DNA from 3 places in the Psychrobacillus sp. FSL K6-2836 genome. Region 2 is predicted to be linked to each of the others. Evidence: predicted binding sites of a transcription regulator. Region 2 holds the regulator's gene; each other region holds the start of a gene.
The links. The regulator Rex, encoded in region 2, represses fermentation and respiration genes when NADH is low (regulators of the CRP and FNR family bind a similar motif). The targets are predictions, from matches to a motif close to TTGTGAAATATTTCACAA.

Region 1 (2,276 bases), 220 kb from region 2:
AGATCTATTTCATCAATCATTATATTGTTGTTAATTTCAAAAGTATTATTTTTTTAATATGTAAATTTCTATTGTAATAAAAAGGCATCCAATTAATTTGGTTGCCTTTTTTTCTCTTTAAAACAATTCATCTTTTAACTTATCTATATTCAAAATAATATTGCCTGCTGGATCAGCGCTTATTAGTTTTGACTTTTTTAAAGAAGTGAGCGTTCTGCTAACTGTTTCACGGCTCGAACCGATCATATTAGCTAAATCTCGATTTGTGAACTGCGTTGTGAAGATATAGTGATTGTCATCGTATTTCTTCCCATGACTTTTTACTAAGCGTATTAATAGTAAAATAATTTGCTCGTATGTATTATGCAAAATTTTCTCTTCCAACCGATTTTGTAGGTCTACGATTTTGTCTCCGAGTATTCGGAAAATCTTCACACAAATTTCTGGATTAGTTTTTAGGAATTGCTCGAACAATTGAATTGGTATATATATTAAAACCGCATCCTCTGACACCTCTGCATGAGCGGGGTAGGTACCTTTGCGAAAGAATCCCATATGAGGAAACATTTCACCCTCCCCAAGAACATTGATGATTTGTTCTTTTCCTTGCATGTCCGTACGATATATTTTTATTTGCCCCTGATGAACAAAATAAACATTAGTTAGTGGATCATCTTGCATAAAAATATGAGTACCTTGGCGATAAAATCGATTTTTTGCCAAATCAAGTATTGGTTCTATTTCTGTATTGGTCAAATCTTTAAATAAGGAAAAACGTTGTAGAAGTGCCTGTATCGATTCTGCATTCATATAGCTCATCCTTTCTCTTTAGACTGTCCTTTTCATTGTACCATCAAAAGTTTTTCTTTGGAGAACCTGAGATGTGATTAAAATCATAGGGTCAATGTGTTTTTTCTCACTTCAGTTTAAAATGGCAAGCCTTATGATAGGAACAGAAGCAAAAATAATGGAGGGAAACCAAAATGAGTAATATTCAATTTGCAGTAAAACTAAACGCACCTGATATTGAACCAAGAATTCGTCATCCTAGAATATTTGAAGCGTTTGATGCTTTACAGTCAGGCGAGTTTTTAGAACTTTCAAATGACCATGATCCAAAACCATTGCTTTATCAATTTATGATAGAACGTGAAGACACATACACATGGGAATATATTGAAAACGGCCCTAATCATTGGCGAGTTGCTATCGGTAAAAAATAATATTTCACGTAAAGATCCTAGAGAGAGCTATTTCGGGATCTTTTTGTTTATTATTTGTCATATCTTCCTATTTTTTATGTGAATAATATCACTTCGGATTAAAAGTGAAAATGTTAAAATCCAAGTATAAGTTAACTTACGGTCATTTTAGGAAACAAATTAGGAGGGAATAAGTATGTTTTCACGAGATTATAATAAAAATCCATTTATTGTTATTTGGGAGTTAACCCGTGCATGTCAGCTTCATTGTCTGCATTGTCGTGCAGAGGCTCAGCATCATAGACATCCATTGGAGTTAACGTTTGATGAAGGTAAAAAATTAATAGATGATATTTATGAAATGGAAAATCCCTTACTTGTATTTACAGGTGGGGATCCGTTGGAACGACCAGATGTATTTGATATTGCCGAGTATGCTATTAAAAAGGGTATCCGTGTATCTATGACTCCATCTGCTACTCCAAATGTGACAAAAGAAGCAATGCAAAAGGCAAAAGATATTGGGCTAGCTAGGTGGGCTTTTAGTATTGATGGGCATTCTGCAGAAGTACATGATCACTTTAGGGGAACGACTGGTTCGTTTGATTTGACGATAAAGGCTATCGAATATTTAAATGAATTAGGAATGCCTTTACAGATTAATACAGTTATTTCGAGATATAACTATGAATACTTGGATGAGTTAGCAGAAATGGTAGAGAAGCTTAACTGTGTATTATGGAGTGTGTTCTTCTTAGTTCCAACTGGTCGTGGGAAAGAAACAGACATGATTTCACCAGCAGAACATGAAAAAGTATTTAGATGGCTGTATGATCTTTCCAAACGTGTACCGTTTGATATTAAAACAACTGCAGCACAGCATTATCGCCGAGTGGTTATTCAACAAAAATTACGGGAACAAAAAGGATTGAGTGATAAAGAGCATATCCTCTATGAAGATACATTGACAATGGGAGATACCGGTAAAATTGATGGTTTAGGACGAGCACCAAAAGGAGTAAATGACGGAAATGGCTTTGTCTTTATCTCGCATACAGGTGATGTGTTTCCAAG
Region 2 (2,276 bases):
ACAAGACTTACTTGAAGCCGCTAAATGGTAAGCCAAGCCCAACCCTCCAAACGATTGGTTGGGGAATTGCTGGTTTCTTTCTAGTATTTGTGGGACAGGGTATTGCAGCAAGCATCGAGCTCAAATTTGGTGTGGATCCTGGATCAGAAAATACAACTCAGTTTATAGAAATTGCCCATACCGTACCATTAGCTATTTTTTCAATTGTCATTTTTGCCCCTATATTAGAGGAGCTGATATTCCGAAGAATCATCTTCGGAACTCTGTTGCCAAAAACGAATTTCTTTGTAGCCGCTTCTGTAAGTGCAATTGTGTTCGGAATTATTCACTTTGACTTTACGCACATACTACTATATGCCGTTTCTGGATTTATATTCGCATTTATCTATTACAAGACGAAGCGAATTATCGCATCAATTATTTCCCATATGTTATTAAATGGATTTGTTGTGTTAGTTCAATTTTACGGTGACGACATTCAACAGTTTCTTAAACAATATTCAAATATGCAGTTCCTATTTTTCCATTAATAAAAGCCTTTGACCTGTTAGCATTATGGTCAAAGGCTTTTTTTGTTATTCAGTATGTTCATTTCTTATTAAATAAATAAGGGTCTGCAATTCGACAGAAAGATCGATTGTGTGCACACGGATTGCATCAGTTGTTTGGATACGGATTGGTGTAAAGTTTAATATCCCTTTAATAGAGGATGCCTCTAATTGATCGGCTACCTGCTGTGCTGCTCGACTCGGCAAAGTAAAAATTACTAATTCGATTCCATATTCCTCTAGTTTTTTTAGCATAACACTCGAGTGATATACTGGAATATCGCTAATTGTCGTTCCCTCAACTGGGGCCTTTGTATCAAATGCCACGACAATCTTAGTGTTGTGGTTTTTTTGGAAGTTATATTTTAGAAAAGCAGTTCCTAAACTACCAACACCAATAAGAGCCACATTTGCAGCCTCATCCTGGTCAAGTGTTTTACGGAAAAACTCAAGTAACGTTGGAACATCATAGCCGTATCCCTTTTTCCCAAGCGCACCAAAATGAGAGAAATCTCTTCTAATTGTAGCTGAATCGATTTTCATCGCTTCACTCAATTCCTGCGAGGAAACTCGTTTATGCCCAGCATTATGAAAACTTTGTAAAAATCTATAATATAATGGAAGTCTTTTCGTAGTTGCTTGAGGAATTCTCGGTGTTTCTGGTTTCATAAAAAATCCTCCTAGTTTAGTCAAACAAATCGTTATTATCTTACTAGACATTTCTATCATTGTAAACCTAGAGCGTTGCAACGACAAGCCCTATCTATTACACTAAGGATAGAATTGAGGTGCAAAGAATTGTGATTGTTTTACAAGTCAATCAAATAACAAAATCCTTTAACGGTGAAGATATATTAACTAACGTAAAGCTAGAGGTTCAGGATCGAGACCGGGTTGCCCTTGTTGGTAGAAACGGTGCCGGAAAATCTACACTACTTAAAATAATAGCAGGTGAAATGTCGTATGATTCAGGCGAAATAATTATGCCAAAAAATATTCGTCTTGGCTATTTAGAACAGCATGCAGGTCTCGAATCCAAGCTGACCATCTGGGAGGAAATGAAGACAATCTTTAGTCATCTCATTAACTCCGAAAAAGAGCTTCGTTCCTTAGAATCACAAATGGCAGACCCTTCTATATATGAAGATTCCGAAGCTTATGCAAGAGTGGCAGCAACATATGATGAATTACAGTTAGCCTTTGATGAAGCTGGTGGCTATCGTTTCGAATCAGATATCCGCTCCATCTTACATGGCATGCAGTTTTTCCCAGATGATTATGATAAACCTGTCCAAGCATTATCCGGAGGACAAAAAACGAGGCTGGCACTAGCTAAAATGCTATTGAGCAAGCCAGACTTACTTATCCTCGATGAGCCTACCAACCATTTGGACATTCAAACGTTAAGCTTTTTAGAAAACTATTTGAAAAATTATAATGGTGCAGTTCTTATTGTCTCACATGACCGATACTTTTTAGACCAAGTCGTCAACTTTGTTTACGAAGTATCTCGACATAATGTAGCAAGATATGTTGGCAACTACAGCTCCTACTTAACGCAAAAAGCAAAAAACTATGAGTTAGATAGAAAAAAATACGAAAAACAGCAGGAGGAGAAAGCAAAGCTAGAGGATTTTGTTAGTAAAAATCTGGCTCGTGCCTCTACTACTAAAATGGCCCAGTCTAGACGTAAGGTTATCGAAAAAACCGATTGGATGGACTCCCCGG
Region 3 (2,276 bases), 2.7 Mb from region 2:
TAATTTGTGCAATACCAACAATCCATGATCCTACAACTACCAGAGCCATTCCCACATAAAAAATCCAATGTGCTTGAAGAGGAGCATAAAATGTATATAAAACAGAAGCTTCATTTAGTAAAACCATCGTTGCTGCTGCAACTGTACCAGTAGTCATTACCCAGAAACCGATCCAACCGAATAAACGTTGTTTGTCTGTAAAAGTTCCAGAAGTTCTGCTCATAGCAGCAATTTGGAAACCTAGTATAAAATAAGTTGTTAAAATAAGACCTAATAACACACCATGAACAGTTAAAATTTGATAATATCCGATTCCCCAAGGGAGTGTAAATTTACCAGAGCGGACTAGAACTTGTAATAATCCACAAAGACCTCCGATGAATAAAGCGATAAATGCTACATATATATGAGCAAGGGCTAGTTTTCCATCACGACGGTCGACTTTTGTGAAATCTTTTGCTTTTTCTTTAATCGTTGTCATTTTACTCCACCACCTTTAACTTGGACGTCATAGAAGAATGTCCGATGCCACAATATTCATTACATAAGATTAAAAACTCACCAGATTTGTCTACTGTTGTTACATATTCCGAAACATAACCCGGTTCTAGTATCATATTAATATTTGTTCCTGCGACTTGAAATCCATGAACAACATCTTTAGTTGTTGATATGAACTTTACGGTGGAACCTAATGGTACTTCAATTTCAGGGGGATTATAGTAGAATGCAGAGGCTACTAGTACTACTTCATAGTCCCATTCTTTACCTTCTACTTTATGAACCCCTGGATTATTAAAAGGTGCTATCTCATCAACTCGCTCAGGATCGATGTAAACTTTTCCAGTTGGGGGGTGTGAACCATAATGAAATGCACTAAAACCAACGATAACTAAAAATAATACCAATGAGCTAATCCCAAAAGTTAGCCACCACTTTTCATACTTATGAATATGCATAAGTCTATAACCTCCAATTAAATTAAAATCTGTCTATGAATAAGTAAAATGCCATGAACCAAGAAACTAAAATAAATAAGCCAACAAAACCAACAGAATAAAGAGTGCCTTTTAAATCTGTATCTTTTTCTTTCTTTTTCGACATTTACTTACACCTCCTATTCAACTTGTATAATTCCATAATAAATATTACTGCTGTTAGATGATGTGATAAAAATCACACTTAAGTATGTAAACTGTGAACTATATGTGAAATGTGATGGGGTACGAGGGTATTCACCTAATGAGACAGGTTTTTTTGCATAAAAAAAGAACCTTCCTACAAAAGGAGGCTCTGTTCTTTATTCATCTATAGTTAAGATAATTGTCATTTCACCAATATTTTCAATGACTACAGGAAGTTTAAAAGCATGTTGAAATCCATATAACCTAGTAGTGCCGACAATAACAGTAGGCGGAGTAATATCAATTTCAACACCATTAGCAGCCACGGAAGTACATATATTCCCTGCGATCATATTCCCAAGCTCGCCTGTAAATGATTCGAGCATCTCACCTTCTAATGGCATACCGAACATGGTTGCTCCAATTGCAGAAAAGGATTCAGCTGTGGAGTCAATAATAATTCGTCCTTTAATATCACCGATTATTCCAATTAGTACACCCATTTCTTTTTGTTCGAATGGCTGAACCATCAAGGAAGGGGATTTTATATCCATTGCTATTGGTATGACTGATTTTAAAGATTGGATTGTTCCGTTTAAAATTGTTTGAATATGTTTTGAAGCGCTCATTTCTTCCCCTCCATCTAGTATAGATGTATCAATTTTATCACGTAAAATAGGAAAAAAGAATAGGTATTGTAGAATTTTTAAATATACTATGGTATTATGTCAATGAGAATGAATATCAAATTCAGTTGAGAGGGCGTTTTATATGTTAGCTGTTATAATTGGATTATCTATTTTAGTGTATAGTGGGGTAACGGCATATATTTTAAAGTCTACAGCGCCAAAAGCAAAAATAATATGAATAACCAAGATGACTTCATTTGTGACTACAAATAGAGTCATTTTTTTCTGTTTATCGTTTTGGTAGGAAGATAAATAATATACGATTATGACGAAAAAATCTTGTCAATTGAGTGCTTTCTCCACGGATGTGCGCTTGTTACTACGCATAAGCTACTATTGCTCCTCATCCTTTATGGAGTCTCATTCTCCGTGCTCCCGCTGCTTGAAAGAGCACATCGTATTGCTCGCTATTTACTAAAATAGTGGATATTTATGAATTGTATTTGCCAGTTTTAATCATAAA

Region 1: a site for Rex is predicted at 1,300-1,317, ahead of MKY37_RS14900 (TIGR04053 family radical SAM/SPASM domain-containing protein). Genes of this name have one in related genera too.
Region 3: a site for Rex is predicted at 1,165-1,182, ahead of MKY37_RS01255 (cytochrome c oxidase subunit 2A). Genes of this name have one in related genera too.

The regions. Positions count from the first base shown of each region.
Region 1 is NZ_JBBOOM010000001.1:3,129,123-3,131,398, forward strand. Features, by position in the region: gene MKY37_RS14885 (hypothetical protein) at 1-57, shown strand, start outside; gene MKY37_RS14890 (Crp/Fnr family transcriptional regulator) at 118-810, opposite strand; gene MKY37_RS14895 (DUF2249 domain-containing protein) at 984-1,223, shown strand; gene MKY37_RS14900 (TIGR04053 family radical SAM/SPASM domain-containing protein) at 1,399-2,276, shown strand, end outside.
Region 2 is NZ_JBBOOM010000001.1:2,908,854-2,911,129, reverse strand. Features, by position in the region: gene MKY37_RS13935 (CPBP family intramembrane glutamic endopeptidase) at 1-530, shown strand, start outside; gene MKY37_RS13930 (redox-sensing transcriptional repressor Rex) at 576-1,217, opposite strand; gene MKY37_RS13925 (ABC-F family ATP-binding cassette domain-containing protein) at 1,349-2,276, shown strand, end outside.
Region 3 is NZ_JBBOOM010000001.1:246,405-248,680, reverse strand. Features, by position in the region: gene MKY37_RS01265 (b(o/a)3-type cytochrome-c oxidase subunit 1) at 1-481, opposite strand, end outside; gene MKY37_RS01260 (cytochrome B5) at 483-959, opposite strand; gene MKY37_RS01255 (cytochrome c oxidase subunit 2A) at 982-1,104, opposite strand; gene MKY37_RS01250 (chemotaxis protein CheX) at 1,301-1,753, opposite strand.